3 regions of the Halobacillus trueperi genome follow, and region 1 is predicted to be linked to each of the others. Evidence: predicted binding sites of a transcription regulator. Region 1 holds the regulator's gene; each other region holds the start of a gene.
What was found. Region 1 encodes Rex, which represses fermentation and respiration genes when NADH is low (regulators of the CRP and FNR family bind a similar motif). Its sites were predicted from a motif close to TTGTGAAATATTTCACAA; they were not measured.
Positions count from the first base shown of each region.

Region 2: the regulator Rex is predicted to act here: its motif matches at 2,624-2,641, upstream of DYE48_RS20685 (helical membrane plugin domain-containing protein).
Region 3: the regulator Rex is predicted to act here: its motif matches at 2,150-2,167, upstream of cydD (thiol reductant ABC exporter subunit CydD).

Region 1 covers NZ_QUAE01000014.1:72,996-79,826, reverse strand. The annotation lists gene tsaD (tRNA (adenosine(37)-N6)-threonylcarbamoyltransferase complex transferase subunit TsaD) at 1-1,027, shown strand, start outside; gene DYE48_RS15255 (ABC-F family ATP-binding cassette domain-containing protein) at 1,489-3,423, opposite strand; gene moaC (cyclic pyranopterin monophosphate synthase MoaC) at 3,584-4,066, shown strand; gene DYE48_RS15245 (redox-sensing transcriptional repressor Rex) at 4,082-4,741, shown strand; gene DYE48_RS15240 (GNAT family N-acetyltransferase) at 4,802-5,356, shown strand; gene DYE48_RS15235 (SDR family oxidoreductase) at 5,394-6,215, opposite strand; gene DYE48_RS15230 (MDR family MFS transporter) at 6,394-6,831, shown strand, end outside.
Region 2 covers NZ_QUAE01000041.1:1,850-8,680, forward strand. The annotation lists gene DYE48_RS20670 (TspO/MBR family protein) at 1-63, shown strand, start outside; gene DYE48_RS20675 (cytochrome P450 family protein) at 102-1,298, opposite strand; gene DYE48_RS20680 (aldo/keto reductase) at 1,494-2,411, shown strand; gene DYE48_RS20685 (helical membrane plugin domain-containing protein) at 2,776-3,207, shown strand; gene DYE48_RS20690 (NAD(P)/FAD-dependent oxidoreductase) at 3,225-4,406, shown strand; gene DYE48_RS20695 (CBO0543 family protein) at 4,600-5,148, shown strand; gene DYE48_RS20700 (hypothetical protein) at 5,308-5,805, opposite strand; gene DYE48_RS20705 (hypothetical protein) at 5,922-6,425, opposite strand; gene DYE48_RS20710 (CotY/CotZ family spore coat protein) at 6,589-6,831, shown strand, end outside.
Region 3 covers NZ_QUAE01000028.1:3,727-10,557, reverse strand. The annotation lists gene DYE48_RS19200 (high affinity choline transporter 1) at 1-115, opposite strand, end outside; gene cudC (choline uptake/conversion transcriptional regulator CudC) at 268-822, opposite strand; gene cydD (thiol reductant ABC exporter subunit CydD) at 2,194-3,921, shown strand; gene cydC (thiol reductant ABC exporter subunit CydC) at 3,918-5,627, shown strand; gene DYE48_RS19175 (hypothetical protein) at 5,733-6,095, opposite strand; gene DYE48_RS19165 (MBL fold metallo-hydrolase) at 6,799-6,831, shown strand, end outside.

The DNA of each region.
Region 1 (6,831 bases):
GGAAGATCAATACATTATAGCGATTGAAACGAGTTGTGATGAAACGGCCGTGGCAATTGTAAGAAACCAAACAGAATTGGTTACGAACATCGTAGCCTCTCAAATTGAAAGTCATAAGCGTTTCGGAGGGGTGGTACCGGAAATTGCCTCCAGACACCATATCGAACAGATGACGATTACACTTGAAGAAGCCCTGGAAGACGCGGGGATGACACTAGACGATATGGATGCCATTGCGGTGACGGAGGGACCTGGACTGGTCGGCGCCCTTCTTGTCGGGGTCAATGCCGCGAAATCGATCGCTTTTGCAAAACAAAAGCCGCTCGTAGGCGTGCATCATATTGCCGGTCACATCTATGCGAACCGTTTGGAAAAGGAATTTGAATTTCCGCTCCTTTCTCTCGTCGTTTCCGGCGGGCACACGGAGCTTGTGTTGATGCGTGAACATGGATCCTTTGAAATTATCGGTGAAACGCGGGACGATGCCGCAGGGGAAGCGTATGACAAAGTAGCACGGACGCTGAAGCTTCCATATCCAGGAGGTCCTCAAATTGACCGTCTCGCTCAAGAAGGGGAAGAAACAATCGATTTTCCTCGTGCCTGGCTTGAAGATGGATCCTATGATTTCAGTTTCAGCGGATTGAAGTCAGCAGTCATCAACCGTCTTCACAAAGCGAAGCAGCGGGATGAACATTTGAAACCTGAGGATGTAGCCGCAAGCTTTCAGGCAAGTGTTGTGGACGTGCTATCCACAAAAGCTATTCGCGCTGCGGAGGAGTATGGTGTGAAGCAGATGATTGTCGCAGGTGGTGTAGCTGCCAATAAAGGACTGAGAGCTGCGCTTCAGGAGAAGTTTGAAGGCAGCGAAACAGAATTGCTCATTCCACCGCTTCATTTGTGCACAGATAATGCCGCGATGATTGCTGCAGCTGGAGCTGTTGCGTACAATCAGGGACACCGGGCTGGATGGGACTTGAATGCCAATCCAGGGCTGGATCTTGAACTCTTTGGTGGACGAAAAAAATAAGGTCGTGAACAAGAACGATCAAAGCTCTCCTTTATAGATAAGGAGGGCTTTTCCCTTTTATTAACGGGAGTGTGTATAAGTGTGAGGATGGATTAAGAAAATGATTTATCCACATGTGTATAAACATACAGTGGACAATTTATTAGTGGATAAGTAGAAATGGTAAAGAAAACGGTACCAATTTTGTGGATAAATCTCATTATTTTTGTGGATAATGTGTATAACCCTGTTGAAAACTGTTAATAAAGCTATTCAACTGTTGAAAACTATGTGGATACTGAATCATCATTCATACACGCTTATGCATTTGCGTTAGGTTCATCATTAAAAGTAGATATTAATAAACCTTTACTTCCGTTCATTAAAAGCGGAATATCGTTCTAACACTATCTGTTTGGGAAAAAATGGTGTACCAGGTCATCCATATTCTGGATGACCTGGTACACCTGTTTCTTTCAGTATCAGTCATGGAGGGTTTCCCATTCTTCCATGAGGGCTTCGAGTTTGGTTTGGAGCTGGTTGTTGTCTTCTGTGATCTCGAGTGATCTTTCGTGGTCCTGATAGATGTCCGGGTCACAGAGGAGCTCTTCGTTTTCTTCGAGTCTCGCTTCCAGCTGTTCAATTTCTTCTTCGATCTCAGCAATGCGGCGGTTTTTCTTTCGTTCTTCACGCTTTGCCGCTTTGTCTTCTTCAAAGCTGTTCTTCTGCTGCACTTCCTGCTGTTTTGGTTCGTTTTGCAGTCGTTCTGCTTCTTCGATTTGCTGCAACTCGTATTCTTCCTGCTTCTTATCTACATAGTAGTCATAATCACCAAGAAACAGTCGTGTCTCTTCAGGATTCATTTCCACAACCTGTGTCGCGATCTTGTTGATAAAGTAACGGTCGTGGGAGACGAACAAGAGGGTGCCTGGATAGTCCACAAGCGCTGCTTCCAACACTTCTTTACTGTCGAGATCGAGGTGGTTGGTCGGCTCGTCGAGAATCAAAAAGTTCGCTTCCTGCATCATCAGTTTCGCTAAAGAAAGTCTCGCTTTTTCGCCACCACTCAGCGCAGAGACAGGCTTCAGCACATCTTCTCCTGAAAAAAGGAAGTTACCGAGAATGGTGCGGATATCTTTTTCATTTTTCATCGGATATTCGTCCCAAAGTTCGTTCAAGACGGTTTTCGTTGAGTTCAGCTTCGTCTGTTCCTGATCGTAATAACCAATTTGCACGTTCGTTCCGATCAGCTTTTCACCTTTCGATTGTTCCAAGTCTCCGATGAGTGTCTTCAATAACGTCGTCTTTCCAACACCGTTCGGTCCGACGAGCGCCACAGAATCGCCACGGTTCAAATCAAGGGATACATTGTCAAAAAGATAATCCTTGCTGTCATTGTAACGGAACGCGTAGTTACGCAGCTTCAGCACATCGTTCCCGCTTCGTTTCGCTGTCTGGAAACTGAACTTCGCCGATTGGTTGTCGTCCTTCGGCTTTTCGAGCTTGTCCATTTTCTCCAGCTGCTTGCGGCGGCTTTGTGCCCGCTTACTTGTCGTCGCGCGGACGATGTTTTTCTGAATGAAATCTTCCATCCGTTTAATTTCTTCCTGCTGCTTCTCAAAGCGTTTGAGTTCCTGCTCATAGTCCGCTTCTTTCTTTTTCAAATAATCGCTGTAGTTGCCGTGGTATCGCTTGGATGATTGGAACGCGATTTCATACACGGTGTTAACGATCTTGTCCAGGAAGTACCGGTCGTGGGAGACAATGACGACCGCTCCTTGATAGCCTTGCAAGTACCCTTCAAGCCAGCTCAGCGTATCGATGTCCAAATGGTTCGTCGGCTCATCGAGGATGAGCACATCAGGACTTGTGAGCAAAAGCTTTCCGAGTGCCAGGCGTGTTTTCTGCCCGCCGCTCAAGGAGTTGATCGGTGTATCCCAGTCGAAGTTTTTGAAATTCAACCCGTTCAATACGCCGCGGATATCCGCTTCATACTGATACCCGCCTGCGGTCTTGAAGTATTCCTGTTTGCGGTCGTAATCCGCCAACAGCTGCTGGTAACGTTTCTGATCGTCGAGCAAGTCTGGGTCCGCCATCTGCACTTCCATGGAGCGGAGTTCTTTTTCCAAGTCCTTCAGATGGGTGAACACCTTCTCCATCTCGTTCCAAATGGTTTCCTCAGACTGCAGCCCTGTATTTTGGGCCAGGTAGCCCATCGTTGTTTCTTTCGGTTTGAAAATATTGCCTTCATCGTGGCTCATTTCACCAGCCATCATTTTGAGCAAGGTTGATTTTCCTGCTCCGTTCCGACCGACGATGGCGATCCGGTCGTTCATCTGCACTTCCAATTTGATATTCGATAAAATCAACTCGGCGCCGAAACGCTTCGTCAATTGGTTCAATTGCATGAGAATCATGTCGTTTCACCTCAATAAAATCAGTGTATCTCATAGGCGCGCCCCCTAGCAACACAATGGTCTCCAAGTATGTGAAATCTTTAACGACTAACGTTTGATTTTTTGGTAGAATAAGAGTAGTGTTTCAATCAGTACTGTTAACAAAAAGGGGTAGAAGAAAATGGCGGAGTTCAGTCATTTTAATGACCAGGGCCGCGCCCGTATGGTGGATATTTCAGACAAAAATGATTCCGTGCGGACGGCCGTCGCAGCAACGAGTGTACAAGTGAATGAAGAGATTTATCATAAAATCACGAACCATGAGATTGGAAAAGGGGATGTGCTTTCTGTGGCCCAGGTCGCAGGGATTATGGCAGCGAAAAAGACATCTGACTGGATTCCGATGTGCCATCCGTTGTCATTAAAAGGAATCGATGTGTCCTTCGATTGGGAAACAGAAGACCAGCCGACATTAAACATCGAGGTTTCTGTCAAGACGAAGGGAAGCACAGGGGTGGAAATGGAAGCGCTAACGGCCGCTTCAGCCACAGCCCTCACGGTTTACGATATGTGCAAAGCGTTAGATAAAGGAATGGTCATCGGCCCGACCTATTTGAAAGAAAAGACAGGCGGGAAAAACGGCGACTATACGAGAAACAGGTAAAGGAGTCCGGTGCTAATGGATATCGAACAAACGAAGATTCCACAGGCGACAGCGAAGCGGCTGCCGCTCTATTATCGCTTTTTGAACAACCTCCATACCCAGGGCAAACTGCGTGTGTCATCGAAGGAACTGAGCGATGCGGTCAAAGTCGATTCAGCGACGATCCGCCGCGATTTCTCCTATTTCGGAGCACTCGGCAAAAAAGGGTACGGCTACAACGTCGAGTATTTGCTTTCCTTTTTCAGAAAAACGCTCGACCAGGATGAAACGACACGTGTCGCGTTGATCGGTGTCGGGAATTTGGGTACGGCATTTTTGAACTACAACTTTACGAAAAACAACAATACGAAAATCGAAATCGCCTTCGATGCCAACGAGGAAAGGGTCGGTTCTGAGGTCGGTGGCGTCGGTGTCGAGCACATTGACGATTTAGAAGAAAAGCTCGGTGACATTTCTGTTGCCATTCTCACCGTTCCATCCTCTGCCGCTCAAGGGATCGCGGACAGGCTTGTAAAAGCGGGGATTTCAGGGATTCTTAACTTTACACCAGCGAGGATCAGCGTGCCGTCGAATGTCAGGGTCCATCATATCGACCTTGCCATCGAACTGCAGGCTCTCGTCTATTTCCTGAAGCATTACCCACTGAACGAAGAGGAAGCAGAGGAAGAACAATAAGAAAGACAAACGGGTGTGAAATCATTTTGGTTTCTCACTCTTTTTTTAGGAGGAAAGGTTTTGGAAACGTTATCGTTTGGTTCAGAAACAGAAAGATTGGTAATTAGACCGCTTGAAAAAAGTGATTATGAAAGCTGGCTTCATGGATATGAGGGGCGTTTTCCGTCAAAGCGCCGTCATGATGAAGGCCGTCTTGATATGAGTGTTTGTACGAAAGAATGGTTTGATGAGCTGGTGGAGAAACATCAACAGTTAGCGATGGAGGATACCGCGTATATCTTCGGTGTTTTTCTAAAAGGAGATCAAACACACGTGGGAATGATTGATTTCTCTACTTTAGTAAGATATGACTTCCAGTGGGGAAGAATCGGGTATGCGCTGCATAACCAGCATTGGGAGAAGGGTTATGGGAAGGAAGCGGTGGCTGAAGCATTAAGGATCGCTTTTGATCAACTGAGTTACCACCGGGTAGAGGCCCATATCAATTTGGATAATGAGCCTTCCATCAAGATGGCAGAGAGCATAGGTCTTGTGTATGAATGCACCCGAAAAGGGTTCATCCACGAGTTTGGTGAATGGACGGACAACTTGATCTACTATAAAAATGCAGAATAAAAAAGAAGCTTAGCACAATGCTGAGCTTCTTTTAATGTTACTCGGTATTCTCTTTCCAGCTTTTGTCCATAAGCATCTTCCCAGGCCACGTGTAGGCCATAATGCCACCGTCTGCGGTAATGTCTTCCCCCGTCACATACGAACTTTCATCAGAAGCGAGGAAAAGAGCGACATTCGCCATTTCCTCCGGGCGTCCGAGGCGTCCCATCGGCGTGACCCACTTATTCGCTTCACGGAACTCTCTGCCTTCTTCTTCCTGCTTCGTCCCTGCCAGCTCTTTGACGAGCGGAGTTTCGATGGTACCTGGAGAAATCGAATTGACACGGATGCCTTCGCGCGCATAGTCGATTGCCATCGCTCTTGTGAAATTGGTAATACCGCCTTTTGCTGCATTGTATCCGGAGCGGTCGAGATCCGCTGCCTGACCGGACATGGACGACGTATTGATGACAGAACCTCCATTTTCAAGCATAAGCGGGAGGATGTATTTGCTTGTTAAAAAGGTTCCTCTCAAGTCGACCGCAATAATTTTATCGAAAAGTTCGACCGGATATTCGTGCACTTTGCCGCCTTCTTGATCGACGCCGGCATTGTTGAACAGGATGTCGACCTTCCCGTAATGTTCTTTTACGTAATTGGCGAACTTCTGGACACTGTCCACATCGGAAACATCAAGCTCGACGGCTTCGGCCTGACCACCTTCATACTTCACTTCATCCACCGTTTTCTGTACTTCTTCTACATTAATATCACCGCAAATGACAGTTGCTCCTTCACTTGCGAACCGTTTGACGGTCGCCGCACCGATCCCTGTTGCAGATCCGGTGACGACGGCGGTTTTATTATCTAAACGTCCCATATCAAATAGAACCTCCTTTTGTTCGTTGGTATGACTCTTACCCCCTTCTAGAATCGTTGTAAACCTTTGTCAGCACAGAAGGCGCTTACAGTCGAAACATGCGGAATCATGGTTAACGAACAGTGGAGGTGGTATAGTAAATACTAGTTCGTGTATCGAAAGAAAGCGGGTGAGACGATTGAGTAAACTGCCTCATAAATGGCTCGTGGTCGTGTCTGTCCTGTTCGGGACGTTCACGGTCATTTTGAACAATAGTATGCTGAACCCGATTCTGCCGCGGTTCATCGAGATTTTTGAATCCGATGCCGTAGCGGTCGGGTGGATTTTAACGATCTTCATGGTATCGATGGGGATGACGATGCCGCTTACCGGCTATTTCGGTGACCGGTTCGGGAAAAAGAAAGTGTACCTCGTCGGGCTCTGTATTTTCCTTGCAGGTTCCACACTCGGATTCTTTTCATCGACGCTCGGTATGGTCATCTTATCCCGGGCGATTCAGGGCATGGCCGGCGGATTGATGATGCCGATCGCCATGGCCCTCATCTTTAATTCGTTTCCTCGTTATGAACGAGGACTTGCGGTCGGCGTGTACGGAGTCGCCGCTATGGTTGCACCG
Region 2 (6,831 bases), on a different contig from region 1:
GCTTTTATTCTTGCGGGACTACTGCTTGTGCTCACCATTTTATATGGATTCAGAAAAAAATAACAGCCACTTGATGCGTTCATCAAGTGGCTGTTATTTGTTCACAAAGAAACAGGAAGGGAATCCAGGCCTCTTAAAAGGAAGACGGAACGCCATTCGGGTGGGTTTACATCGCGGTTCAGATCGATATCCGGGAACGTCGTTAGTAATTTTTCCAGCGCAATTTTCCCTTCCAGGCGGGCGAGAGGGGCGCCGAGACAAAAGTGGCTCCCGAACCCGAATGCAACATGAGCATTTCTTTCTCTCGTAATATCAAACTGAGAGGCACGTTCAAACTTTTCTTCATCACGGTTGGCTGAACTGATCGAGGCGACAATGAAATCCCCACGACGGATAAGCTGGCCGTGGAAATCCATGTCCTCATCTGCCCAGCGAGCAGTCGAAAAATCGACAGGGCTGTAATAGCGAAGTCCTTCTTCGATCGCACCAGGAATGAGAGTAGAATCATCTTTTACTTTTTCAAATTGGTCAGGATGTTCAAACAGGGCAAACATGGTGTTCCCGATCAAATTGACCGTCGTTTCGTGGCCGGCGATGATCAAAAGGACGATCATAGAGTAGAGCTCATTCCTTGTCAGCTGCTCCCCGTCTTCTTCAGTTTGGATGAGGTGGGAAACCAAGTCATCCTGAGGTTCTGCTTTTCGTTGTTCAAAAAGCTCTGTCAGATATGTAGTAAAAGCTTCTACATCATCCATGAAGTCAGGGTCCATTTCGTTGGAGGCAGAGACGATGGTGTTGGACCATTGTCTGAATTTATCCCGGTCCTCTGCGGGGACCCCGAGCATCTCACTGATGACGATAATGGGCAGTGGAAAAGCGTAATCATCAATTAAGTCGACCGTCGTTTCTTTTTGTTTCATTTGGTTTAATAGATCATCCGCAATTTCACGGATTCTTGGTTCCAGCTGCTTAATGGTTTTAGGATTGAAGTAAGGTTGGACAAGTTTGCGCAGGCGTGTATGGTCAGGTGGGTCGACGTCCAGCATCATGTTTTGGAAGATGTTGAAGTCGTCTTGTTCGGTGTCTTTAGAAGCAGAAGAGAATAATTTGCTTTGGTCTTTAATGAAACTGGATGATTTCAAAAGCTCTTTCACGTGATCATATTTCGTAATCATCCAGGAGTGATTCGTTCCGTTACTGTTCATTGGAAAAATCGGTTGATCTTCTCGAAGCTCTTCGTAAAAAGGATACGCGCCTTTTTTGAAATTCGATTGGTTCAGTGTTTCCATGTTCTCCATTCAAAGTTCCTCCTCTGAAATGCTTCTCTATACTTGGATTATATAAGGGAATAGGGGGAAATGGAAATAAAAGGAGTACCAGGTCATCCAGAATCTGGATGACCTGGTACTCCTTTTATTGTAAGCGTTATTCCTTACGATTTTGAGGGAAAGTGATAGGATAAGGATAGGTAGGGAAAGAAAGGTGGAAGCAATGTGAAGAAAATTCAATTAGGGAAAAGTGATTTAGAGGTCGGGGAGATTTCACTCGGCTGTATGAGAATGAGTGAACTGAGCACGAAGGAGGCATCGGAAGTGATCACAAATGCGGTCGAGAATGGGGTCGACTTATTTGATCACGCCGATATCTATGGAAAAGGAGAATCGGAGTCTGTATTTGCTGAAGCACTGAAAACGACCGGCGTGTCACGTGAGGACATCAAGCTTCAAACGAAGTGCGGCATTCGTAAAGGGTTCTTTGATTTTTCTAAAGAGCATATTTTGGAGTCAGTGGACGGAAGTCTGAAGCGGTTGAATACAGAGTATGTGGATAGTTTATTGCTGCACCGTCCAGATGCTTTGATGGAGCCGGAAGAAGTAGCGGAAGCGTTCGCAGCACTGAAAGAAAGCGGAAAGGTTCGTTACTTTGGTGTGAGTAACCAAAACCCGATGCAAATGGAACTCTTGAAGAAGTATGTGGGAGAAAGTTTGATCGTCAACCAGCTGCAACTCAGCCTCGTCCATACACCGATGATTGATGCTGGATTCAATGTGAACATGCAGAACGATCCGGCCATCGTCAGGGACAGCAATGTCTTGGAGTATTGTCGACTGAATGATATGACCATTCAAGCATGGTCGCCATTCCAGCACGGAATGATCGAAGGTCCTTTTGTAGGCAATGACGCTTTCCCAGAGGTGAATGCCAAGCTTCAGGAACTTGCTGAAAAGTATGAGGTGACGGATTCTGCCATCGCAATTGCCTGGATTCTGCGTCACCCGGCTAACATTCAACCTGTCGTTGGCACAATGAATACGCAGCGAATGCAGAACATTGCCAAAGCTTCTCATATTGTCTTATCTAGAGAAGAATGGTACGAGCTTTACCGAGCTGCTGGTAACGATCTACCGTAATATGGATTGGAGGAGGGGGCTAATCGGATTCATGGTTAGCCTTCTCCTCGTATGGAGAACCTTTCCTCATATAAAATAGGTATATTCTAGAATGAGAAAATATCTTTAGCGAATGATAATAAGAGCGATAAATCCGTCTTTTTGATTGAAAATGCTGTAAAAAGAACGGGGATTATAAAAAAATCATGATTGAAAGCGTTTATTTTGTAAGAATGTGTTGTGCTTCACAAGATTATATTTTACTCTAGTAACGTTAGCTATAAAATGGCACTCTTACTGTTTTATAACAGGTGGAGCTTTCGTTGCTTGTACTAGTTATTTACTTATAAAAATGAGCCCCGGGCTCAAAAAAGGAGAAGTGGATATGGCAGATTCATTCACAACAGAAAAAGACGGGCAGACAAACGTTGCTCGTGACGAGCGTGAACTGCTCGACCAACTACTGGAACCTGAAGTACAGGAATCTTTGACTGTTCTTGTGAAAGAGCTTCCGAAGCTTACCGAATTGGTGAAGATTCTTTCAAGCTCCTACGACACCGTTCAATCGCTTGCGACGGATGAAGTTCTGAAAAAAGACACGGTTGAGTTCATGTCAGAAGTGGCTGAGCCTCTCAAACATTCCGTGAAAGAAGTAACGCAGAACGCAATCGAAGCGAAAGATCATGCGGAAAGCAGCTCAGAAGTTATCGGACTATTCGGCTTGATGAAGATGTTGAAAGACCCTCAAGCTCAAAAAATGTTCCGTTTCGTTAACGCATACTTAAAAGTATCCGCTGAACGCAATCACAAAGAGTAGGAAATGGAGGAATCAACATGTCAAAAGAAATCGTCATTCTAGGCGGCGGTTATGGCGGGCTTCTTGCCGCTTTGTCTGTGCGCCAATACATGGACGCTTCTGAAGCGAACGTCACAATCATTAACAAAACCCCGACACACCAAATCATTACAGAATTGCACCGTTTGGCAGCAGGAAACATTACTGAGCAGGCGGCAGCGCTTCCTCTTGAGAAGTTATTGAAAGGAAAAGACATCAACCTTAAGGTTGCGACCATTGAGTCCTTTTCTGTCAATGACAAAAAGATCTCACTAGAAGATGGCTCTGAACTGTTCTATGATGCTTTGGTCGTGGCACTAGGTAGTGTAACGAACTACTTCGGCATCCCTGGACTGCAGGAACACAGCATGGTCCTTAAATCTGCGGAAGATGCAAATAAAATCCGTGAACACGTGGAAGCTCGCATTCGTGATTATGCAGCGACGAATAACGAGGCAGATGCCCACATCGTCATCGGCGGCGGTGGCTTGACTGGTGTCGAGCTTGTCGGTGAATTGGCTGATGAAACACCAGCAATGGCTAAAAAATATGGTGTTAACCCTGATGAAATTAAGTTGACACTCGTAGAGGCCATGCCGAAAATTTTGCCGATGCTTCCTGATCACTTGATCGAAAGAGCAACGAAAAGCCTTGAAAAACGTGGCGTAGAATTCCTGACAGAACTTCCTGTCACAAATGTGGAAGGAAACATCCTCGAGTTGAAAGACGGCCGTAAGCTGACAGCCAATACGTTCGTCTGGACGGGTGGAGTTGCTGGAAACCCACTTGTCGGTGAATCCGGTATTGAAGTGAATCGCGGACGTGCGTCTGTAAACAATTATCTTCAGTCTGTATCCCACAAAGACGTATTTGTTGTCGGTGACAGTGCGGTTTATTTCAAACCAGGTGATGAACGTCCACAACCACCGACAGCACAAATCGCTTGGCAAATGGGTGAGACCGTCGGTTATAACCTATATGCCTACCTTGAAGACAAGAGCTTTGAAGAGTTTGAACCTGTCAACTCAGGTACACTTGCAAGCCTTGGCCGTAAAGACGCGGTAGCTTTCATCGGTGCCAATCAGACACCATTGAAAGGTCTTCCGGCTTCTGTCATGAAAGAAGCAAGTAACGTGCGTTACCTATCCCACATCAAGGGACTATTCGCACTTGCCTATTAAGAATATTCTCTAAGGTGAAACACCCTTAACAAACGCCTGCTTCCCAGCGCTCCCAAGCGAAAACGAAGCAGGCGTTTTTTTGTACATTTTTTACATTATTTGCCACACCAGGTCATCCAGATATTGGATGACCTGGTGTGGCTATTTTTGGGAATTGATTACGCAGGTATAAAGGTGAATGGGTGGGTGCAGAATGGGGATAATTGATTTCATGGAGTGGTGGGAAATGTATTTATTATTAGTCATAGTGGTATGGATTCTTTTTGCCTATCGATTTGTTTATTGGAAGCAGGTAGGGAAGCAATACCCGACGATCCTGTTTTTTATTGCTGTGAACATGACCTATAATTTCCTTTATTACAATCACACTCTCTGGGCATTCCGCGGGGTGACGATGGAGTGGCTGAACCATTCCATCATCAACATGGCTTTCACTTTTTTCATCTGCCCGATCGGCTTAATTATCTATTTGCAGCGCTTTCCCAAAACCCGGAGCAACCAATTCATCTATATCACGGTTTGGATCGCGTTTTATACGGTAATAGAATGGTTGTTTTCTCTAAAAGGAATGTACGTATATGATCATGGGTGGAACAACTGGCTTAACATTCCGTTGAATGCCGTATTATTCCTCGTCCTTTATCTTCATTACAGAAACCCTGTGCGGGGGCTTCTTGTATCTCTGCCCATTGTTGTCCTTTTCCACGTATTCTTTCCGTTTCCCTTGGACAGTTTAAAATAGAAAGGATGTCATGCAGCCGTGATCATACGTGATGTGTTATCTGTCCCCATGTTTTTGATCCTGCTTTTTTCGAGTTATCTAGCGATGTGGATGTACATCGGCAAGAAAAAGATTAATAAAAAATGACCTGCTCCTTAGATTAAGAGGCAGGTCATTCTTTTATTTGATTTGCGTCCGTTTCGAAGATGGATGGCTGTCTTCGTATTTTTTAAAAGAAGTTTCCGGTTTAAGCGCAATCGTTTCCTCCGCTTGTTTTCCCAGAGATTTATACTTGAGCTGAAACTCATCCTGCACTTCAGGCGGTTCCTCAACGGAAGGTGACTGTTTCATGCCGGCAATCCAAGTGTCGAAGTCGTACATGCCACGGTCGATAATCAATCCCAAATCTTCGAGTGACTGTGTCAATTCGTTCAAGCAATCCAAACCATTCCTTAAAATAATGCCTTTCTCTTTGGCTTTATCAACGGAATGCTCGAGACGATAGCTCTCCCCTTGATATGTAAACTCCACAAAACAACTGTTACGGTCCCAATTAAAATTGAAATTCTCAACCTTCAGGCGTTTGACCACTTTGACCAATCTTTTTTCACAAATGCTTTGCTCTTTATGTGGCATCCATCGGAATAGAACATTCTTGAATAAACGATTCTTGAACATGCCATTCACCTTCCTTTTTTATTAAGCCTAATCATGCAGTGACTGTATAACTATTTCTACAAGATCGATGCGATGACCTTCCAGTTTCAAGGATAATTTGTAGAATAAAGGAATTTTTATTTTAATCCTTGCAGAAGACGCTCGTCCTTTTCCCGAACGAGATCATAAGTTTCTACCAAATGTTCGGGGACTAATGCACGTCCATAGTTCCAAGCATTGGTTTCAATGACGGCCTTCAGTTCTTCAATCTCCTCATCTCCTCCGTACATGAGTGTGCGCAAATCGTGTTTATGTTTTTTGAATGTGAGATAGTAGCCGATTTCATGATAGAGGATGATTTTCACAACGTTCTCTTCGGGTTCATTTACTTTTATTTTACCCATATATCCGTTGATTTGTAGATAGTTAAAATTCACTGTATTCGTGGATACATTATAGCTCATGGGTGCTGGAAGTTTATTATTGATTTCATAATTGATGTCCAGTTGATGTTCAAGCAGTGTATCCTTAATAATGTCTTCAACCTGCCGTACGTAAAGCATGAAAATCACTGACCTTTCTTTTCTATTATTCTCAGTATAAGTGAAGGAAAGAGGTGAACCAAGGTACGATACGCTCATAATGAAAAAGTCCTACACTGGGACCTTGGTAGGGTGCGGGAACCTTTGGGGATTCTATTCCCCTGAAGGGTGAAGAAAATTCCCCTGCGGTGGGCGCACACATCAAACGAAAATCGTCTCCACACGTATAATACGGTAACTGAATCATTAAGGAGTGAAAAAAATGAGTTATCGAGCGTATGATTATGACTATGATCACGACCATAAAGATGGATGCTGTGGAAAAAAAGATAAACACCATAAAATGAAACATTATAAAAACTGCGTAGAAGAAGTATTGGAAGCCATTCTTTTTGCACAGAAGAAAGCGAAGAAGGATGATTGTCACACGTCGTGCCAGCAGTCGATCAATGATTTGATCGGAGAAAAACGTGTGAAGAAAAACACGATTCCTTTTCTTTTGTAT
Region 3 (6,831 bases), on a different contig from region 1:
CGATGTAATAGACGAGGGCATAGAAAACAATCATGGCGATAAATCCGCCCCATTGAATGTTTTCATTTGTGAAGGCCATGTAGAGGACGAAAACACCTAGAAGTGTCCCGAGCATGATAGCGGCTTTGTTCTTAGCGAAAAAAGATGTTTGTTGATTCGATTGCAATGACATCACTCCTTTTTATATTATCTGAATATTCTGTAAATTATAAAGTCCACACGTCTCCCTTGAATAACAGATGAAACGTTATTCAGAGAGGCGGTATCTTAATTTTCTTGGTCGACAGGAAGAAATTCGAAAATTTCCCCACTCTCAATAGAGTCAACGAGCTTCTGTAACCAATGGTAATATGGAATGGACGCTTCCAACTGCTGATAGACTTGCTGCGCTTCGTGCTTAATCTTTTCGTCAACTTCGGAATCCTCTATAAGCTTATTCAATTCCTTCTGGGCTTGCTTAACTGTGTCCAAGTTGATTTTAGCTTCTCTTATCCACATCTTCGTGAAAAAATTGGAGAAGAATTTAAAGAAGTCCTTTTCAGCTACAAAAGTCTGTCGGCGCGTTCCCTTTCGAAACGTTTGCTTCACAATGTTGTAATTTTGAAGCTTCTTCACTCCTGTACTCATGCTCGGCTTGCTCATTCCTAGTTTTTCACGCATTTCATCCAGCGTCATATCTTCTTCAAAGTACATCGTCCCATATAAAGTCCCTGCACTTCGGGTCACTCCATACAAATCCATCGTTTCCGCAATGGAATCGATCACAAGTCCTTTCGCGTGCTCAATGGTCTGTCGGGAGCCTTCTTCATGATGATTTGTCATTAAAAACCTCCTCACAGGCGTAAAAGCAATTAACTTTATTAAATTTTTTCTTTACAGACTTTATCTTAACGAATAAAAATCGCTTGTCAAAATCCATTTTAGAAAAAAATCGCCTTAAACCCTATCATCTCATAGGTTATAGCCGATTTAAAAAAATTTTCACTTTGACAAGCTTCCAAAGGCTTGTTAACGTTAAAAGTATTCAAAAAGTTAAATTTTTTATTAACAAAATTAACAATGTCGGAGAAGAAATGATTCAGGGGATGGAATCCGTCACTTCTTAATCGGAAAGAATATCATTGGGTGGTAAATGATTCGAAACTGCTGCCGTGACCTCTTTGCATGAAGCATTGAATTCAGTCGCTTCTGTCATGGGTAGGATAACTGATGAAAATTATGATGACGTGGAAGAGATGAAAGAACGAAGGAAACCTTTGGGGAGAGGTCTCAAACGTTTCCCAATGGACTACCTGAGTATCACTTATATCGTTCTAGAAGGCATGTTCTCTGTCTTGACGTTTGGAATATTTAAAGTAAAGAGGAGGCCGTTTTGTTTGCTCACTCTACTATATATGATCTGGCTGGTTCTCACCGGTCAGGCAACCGCGAAAAAACAAAATTTGTAGCAGGAAAGATTCGTTTCGGAAGTTATTGCATACGACTTTTATATACAAGAACCCTGAGAGTTTTTGGGGAAAGAAGAACGAAGACATTACACACGAGTTACAGGACAGTGAATAAGCGCTAGAAGACATTGGACCAAAGATACAGGACATTAACCCGACGTTAAAGCAGCGGGAACTTTTTATGATTGGAATAATACTCATGCTGAATAACAAGCCCTTTTATTTGTACAGGACTTGTTTCCTTATACAAAACCACTGGCTAACCCAGGGTTCGTTTCATGAGATATGACTGTAGATAAGACGGCAACATCAACAGTAAACAAACTGTACAAACGCTGCTTCAACATTATAATGCTCTCATGTAAGCCTTCAGGAAATGAATCCTGTGGGTTTTTTTTCATTTCATTAATTCCCTGAGACTTGCGTAAAACGTGCTTCTCCTTTCTTCGGTAGAGTCGAAGGGCACAAATTTATAAACTCTTGATTCTGAAAAAAGCAGGGGATCACGAATGGTTTTTCATACCTATTACAATGTCTTCAACTTTACATAGAGGGAAATGATATAGAAAAGATCCCTTTAATCAGTGTCCATAGGGTAACGTATGATAGCTGTTTATTAAGGAGACGATGATATAGAATTGTCATAGAATCATCAGTTTTATTTTTAGCAATGATCCGCTTCATGAATTATAATAATGGTAATGTGAATTTTTTCACAAAATGGCATATAAGGAGTTTTATATAAATGAAGCACCTCAGCAGACTAGCTTTCTCAGATCGAAGAGTTTTCATGCTGTTGGTCCTCACTTCCGTGTTGATTGGTGCCACGATTATTGGTCAATCTTATTTTTTCGTTGCGATCGTCGACCGGATCTTCCTTGGTGAGGGACGTTTTCAGGATATCCTTCCACTTCTCGCGGGATTGCTTTTGGTGCTCGCTGGACGGACGCTGTTTACATGGCTGAACGGCCGGACAGGCATTAAGCTTGCATCCAAAGCAAAACGTTATTTCCGTCAGTCCATAATTGAGAAATACGCGCGAAATCCCGTTCAAGCCTCTTTACAAGGACAATCGGGAAGGAAAGTCAGTGTGCTGATGGATTCCGTGGACGAGATTGATGGGTATTTCAGCAGTTATGTTCCACAAATGATCCAGACGATGATTATCCCGCTGATGATTCTTGTCGTTGTGTTTACCCAGCATCTCTACTCAGGGCTGATCATGATTATTACAGCTCCGTTTATCCCGTTATTTATGGCCATCATCGGTGTTATGACAAAAAAGAAATCAGAAGAGCAGATGGAGAAGTTGAATACATTCTCCGGAAAGTTTCTTGATACGCTTCAAGGCTTAACAACTTTAAAACTTTTTGGACGTTCCAAGCAGCAAAAGGAAGAGATTGAATCGAGCAGTCTCGGTTTCCGTGATGCAACGATGGAAGTCTTGAAAGTCGCCTTTGTCTCATCCTTGATGCTTGAGTTCATTTCCATGCTCAGCATCGGGCTGATTGCATTGGAAATTTCGATTCGGCTCGTTGTATATGAGAGTGTTTCCTTTTTTACCGCCTTTTTCATTCTCATTCTTGCCCCTGAATTTTATTTGACGCTTAAAGACTTCGGGAGTGCTTTTCATACAGGGAGAGGCGCAACAGGTGCTGCCAACCTGTTGGCGGAAGAGCTTGAAAAAGAAGAACAACACATTCAGTGGGGAAGTGGAAAGCTTGAAGGTGAACAGCCTCCTGAGATCAAGCTCGATCAAATGAGTTTTCATTATGAGGAAGGGTTTGCGATGGAAGGGTTGACGGCAGCCATCCATCCCTATCACCAGGTAGCCATCGTTGGTAAAAGTGGTGCGGGAAAATCGACGTTCCTGCATCTTTTAGCCGGCCTGACTAAACCGTCCTCTGGAACGATCAAAGTTAATGATCGCTCCCTTTTTGACTATGAAGAAAAAGAATGGTTTTCTCAGGTCAGCTACATCTCTCAGCACCCGTATTTATTTTCAGGAACGATTGCTGAAAACATTGCGATTGGCGGCAGAGGAAATCATTCTAAGGAAGAAATCCGACAGGCCGCTGAGAAAGCAGGCATCGCCGAGTTGATCACCTCATTGGAAAAAGGGTACGACACCCCGGTCGGTGAAGCGGGACGCGGACTTTCAGGAGGAGAGAAGCAACGCCTCGCTCTTGCGCGTACATTTTTGAAGAAACCTTCTGTCATCCTGTTTGATGAACCGACGACAGGTCTGGATCTGAAAACGGAGCGGGTGTTGCAAGCCTCCATGGAAGAGCTTGCGAAAACAGCGACGATCATCACCGTTGCCCATCGTTTGCATACAATCAAAAAGGCCGATCAAATACTGCTGCTCGATCGCGGTCATCTTATAGGAAAAGGTACGCACGAAGAACTGCTGGAAACGGTGAAGGAGTATAGGGAAATGGTGACCGTCCAGCAAGGAGGGAACTCCGCATGAAGGAAGTGAAGGAAGTCATCCGGTTAGTCGTATTGGAAAAAAGGGATATCGTGCTTTCGATCGTCTTCGGTTTTCTTGCTGGTATGTCAGCGGTCGGGCTGTTTGGCGCCAGTGGCTATTTAATATCGAGGGCGGCACTCATCCCGCCGTTGTATGCCTTGACGGTGCTTATCGCTTTTTTAAAGCTGTTCGGGTTTGCGAGGGCGCTCGGCCGTTATGCGGAAAGGTATTTTTCCCACAGGGCGACCTTTACGATTTTAAGTAACTTACGGCTTACTTTTTACAAAAAATTAGAACCGCATGCACCGAGGATTTTTCAGAAATACCGGAGTGGGGATTTGCTATCACGAATCGTCGGTGACGTGGAGAGTCTGCAAAACTTCTTTTTGCGTGTGTATTATCCACCGGTGGTCCTTGTCATCATCTTCTTAGGGACAGTCGTTTTCGCATCCATCTTCTCTATTTCCATAGCCATCGTTCTTCTCTTGGGTCTTGTCGTTACGGGGCTATTGATTCCAGCCTGGTACACCGTTAAACAGAGGAAACTAGCCAGCCGTGTAAGAGAGGCGCGCGGAGAGTTATCGACCGAAGCTGCGGAATGGCTGTACGGCTTCCGTGACCTTAAAATCTATCAGCAGCTTGAAGACAAAAAAGAAATGCTTCAGCAGTCTTCCGATGATTATATTCGAGAGAGTGAGCGTGACAGTCGTCAGATGCTTTCCAGTCATTCCTGGAACACGTTTGCGACACTCCTCGTCTCATGGATCGTCACAGGCCTTGGTGCTTTTCTTGTGGCTGAAGGAGATCTGAACGGGCTGTTTCTAGCGATGCTGGTGATGATTTCGTTGACAGTCTTTGAAAATGCAGCACCGATGGCTGTTCTGCCAAGTCACCTTGATGATAGCAAACGGGCATCGAAGCGGCTTTTTTCCATTGTAGAGGAAGAAAATCGTGGAACAGAAACGTACAACCTTGATGGAAAGCCGGCTCCTAGTATGCAAGTATCTGATGTCAGTTACCGTTTTCCGGACGAGGAGAGAGAGGCACTTACAGGTGTCACCTTGTCCATACCGGCAGGCAGTAAAACAGCCATCGTCGGAGCAAGTGGATCCGGAAAATCAACACTTCTGCAGCTGTTCATGAAATTCCAAATCCCATCTACGGGTGAGCTGATGGTCAATGGTAAGGACATAACGGAAATATCAGAAGAGAGCATTTGGGAAAACAGCAACGTCGTCCTTCAGGAGAATCATTATTTTTACGGGAGCATACGTGAAAACCTCCAGCTTGCCGGGGAAGACCTCTCAGATGAAGAGATGAAGCTCGTGCTGGAAGAGGTTGGATTGGAATTTGACCTGGACCAACCGGTTTTCGAAAAAGGGGAGAACCTTTCGGGGGGAGAGCGTCAGCGCTTGTCCATAGCAAGAGCTTTTCTGAAAGGAAAGCGTCTCTGGTTGCTCGATGAACCGACATCCTCTGTCGATGCTCTCACCGAACGGATGATTTTCAATCATCTGTATGAACGTGCGTCTCAGGATACCGTCGTCCTCATCAGCCACCGTTTGAGCGGCCTCGAAAAGATGGACCAAATCATCGTCATGGCTGAAGGGAAAGTCGCAGAAGCAGGTTCTTATGACGAACTCATGCAAAAACAAGGACACTTCTACGAAATGAAACAAATTGAAAAAAACATTTTCAGCACATAAAAAATGCCGTACCGGATATTCCATAATATGGATGACCTGGTACGGTAATTTATTCCATGTAATTGAGATAAGTGTACATCCGGTTTCGTAGGTTGTGATAATCCCTTAATAGTAGTAAGGGTAGCCGTACGGATATTGGTAGTAATAGGGGTACGGATTTGCCAAGTATGGGAACAGCGCTAATGTAGCAAGACCAGCTAGTGGCAATACTTGGCGACGGAAGCGGCGAGCACGACGGCGGCCATATCCGTACTGGCGTTGGTCATCCATTGCGTTCCCGTCCTCGTCGAGCATCACATCTTCACTGACTAAGATCGTCATCTTATCATGATTCACATCAGTGATGACTCCATCAAAGCTGCGTCCATCCTTCGTTTGGACCATGACATGGTAGTACTTCATTTTATTGCACTGCTCATAGGAAGGCTGCGTATGACCTTGTTGCTGCATCTTTCGGTCTTCTGTCATTTTAACCAACTCCTCAGAATCCATGATATTCACCCAGCCCAAAAGTGTGACAATCCATCTCTTTTGATTTATTAAGCTTGCAGGATTATTGAAGACTTGATTTCAAGATGTTTGTGAGATTCTAGGGGCTACGGGAAAAGGTTCGCTTTCCATGGGGCGGGCGCTGAGCCTCCTCAGGCTACGCCTTCCGGGGTCTCAGCTGTCCCGCACAGCCCATAGGAGTCTCACCGTTTCCCTCCGCCCCTTTACCATATGAGGTTCTCGAAATCTCCTTTATAGTCCCTGCCTAGTTTTGTTGTGAAATCTTGCTTAAATCCCATGGTTATAGGATTCGTAACCATAAAAGCTCTAGTTGTTGGAAGGTAGTTTCGAGACTCCTGCGGGAAAAAAGTGCTTGGTGAGACCCCGTAGAGCGGAGCTTGAGGAGGCTCAAGGAGATGAGGAAGTTCGATTAAGTTCGGCACGTCCTGTGCCAACATAGAACGACCCCACCTCTTGTGGGGCCCCGCGGAAAGCGAGCTATTCCCCGTAGCCCCTATCCACTCCAAAAGTATCGAAACTGAGTCTTCAAGAAAAGAAAGCATTTATGAATCAACAAGAAGGAACATGCAGATTAAAGAAAGCGTTATCATTATTTGTTAAATTCTAGTACACTAGAGATAATTCATAAGGTGAGGTGAAGGAATTGAAGAAGAGAGCGCCGATGGATTTAGGTAATGATGTGTTTTTGATTGAT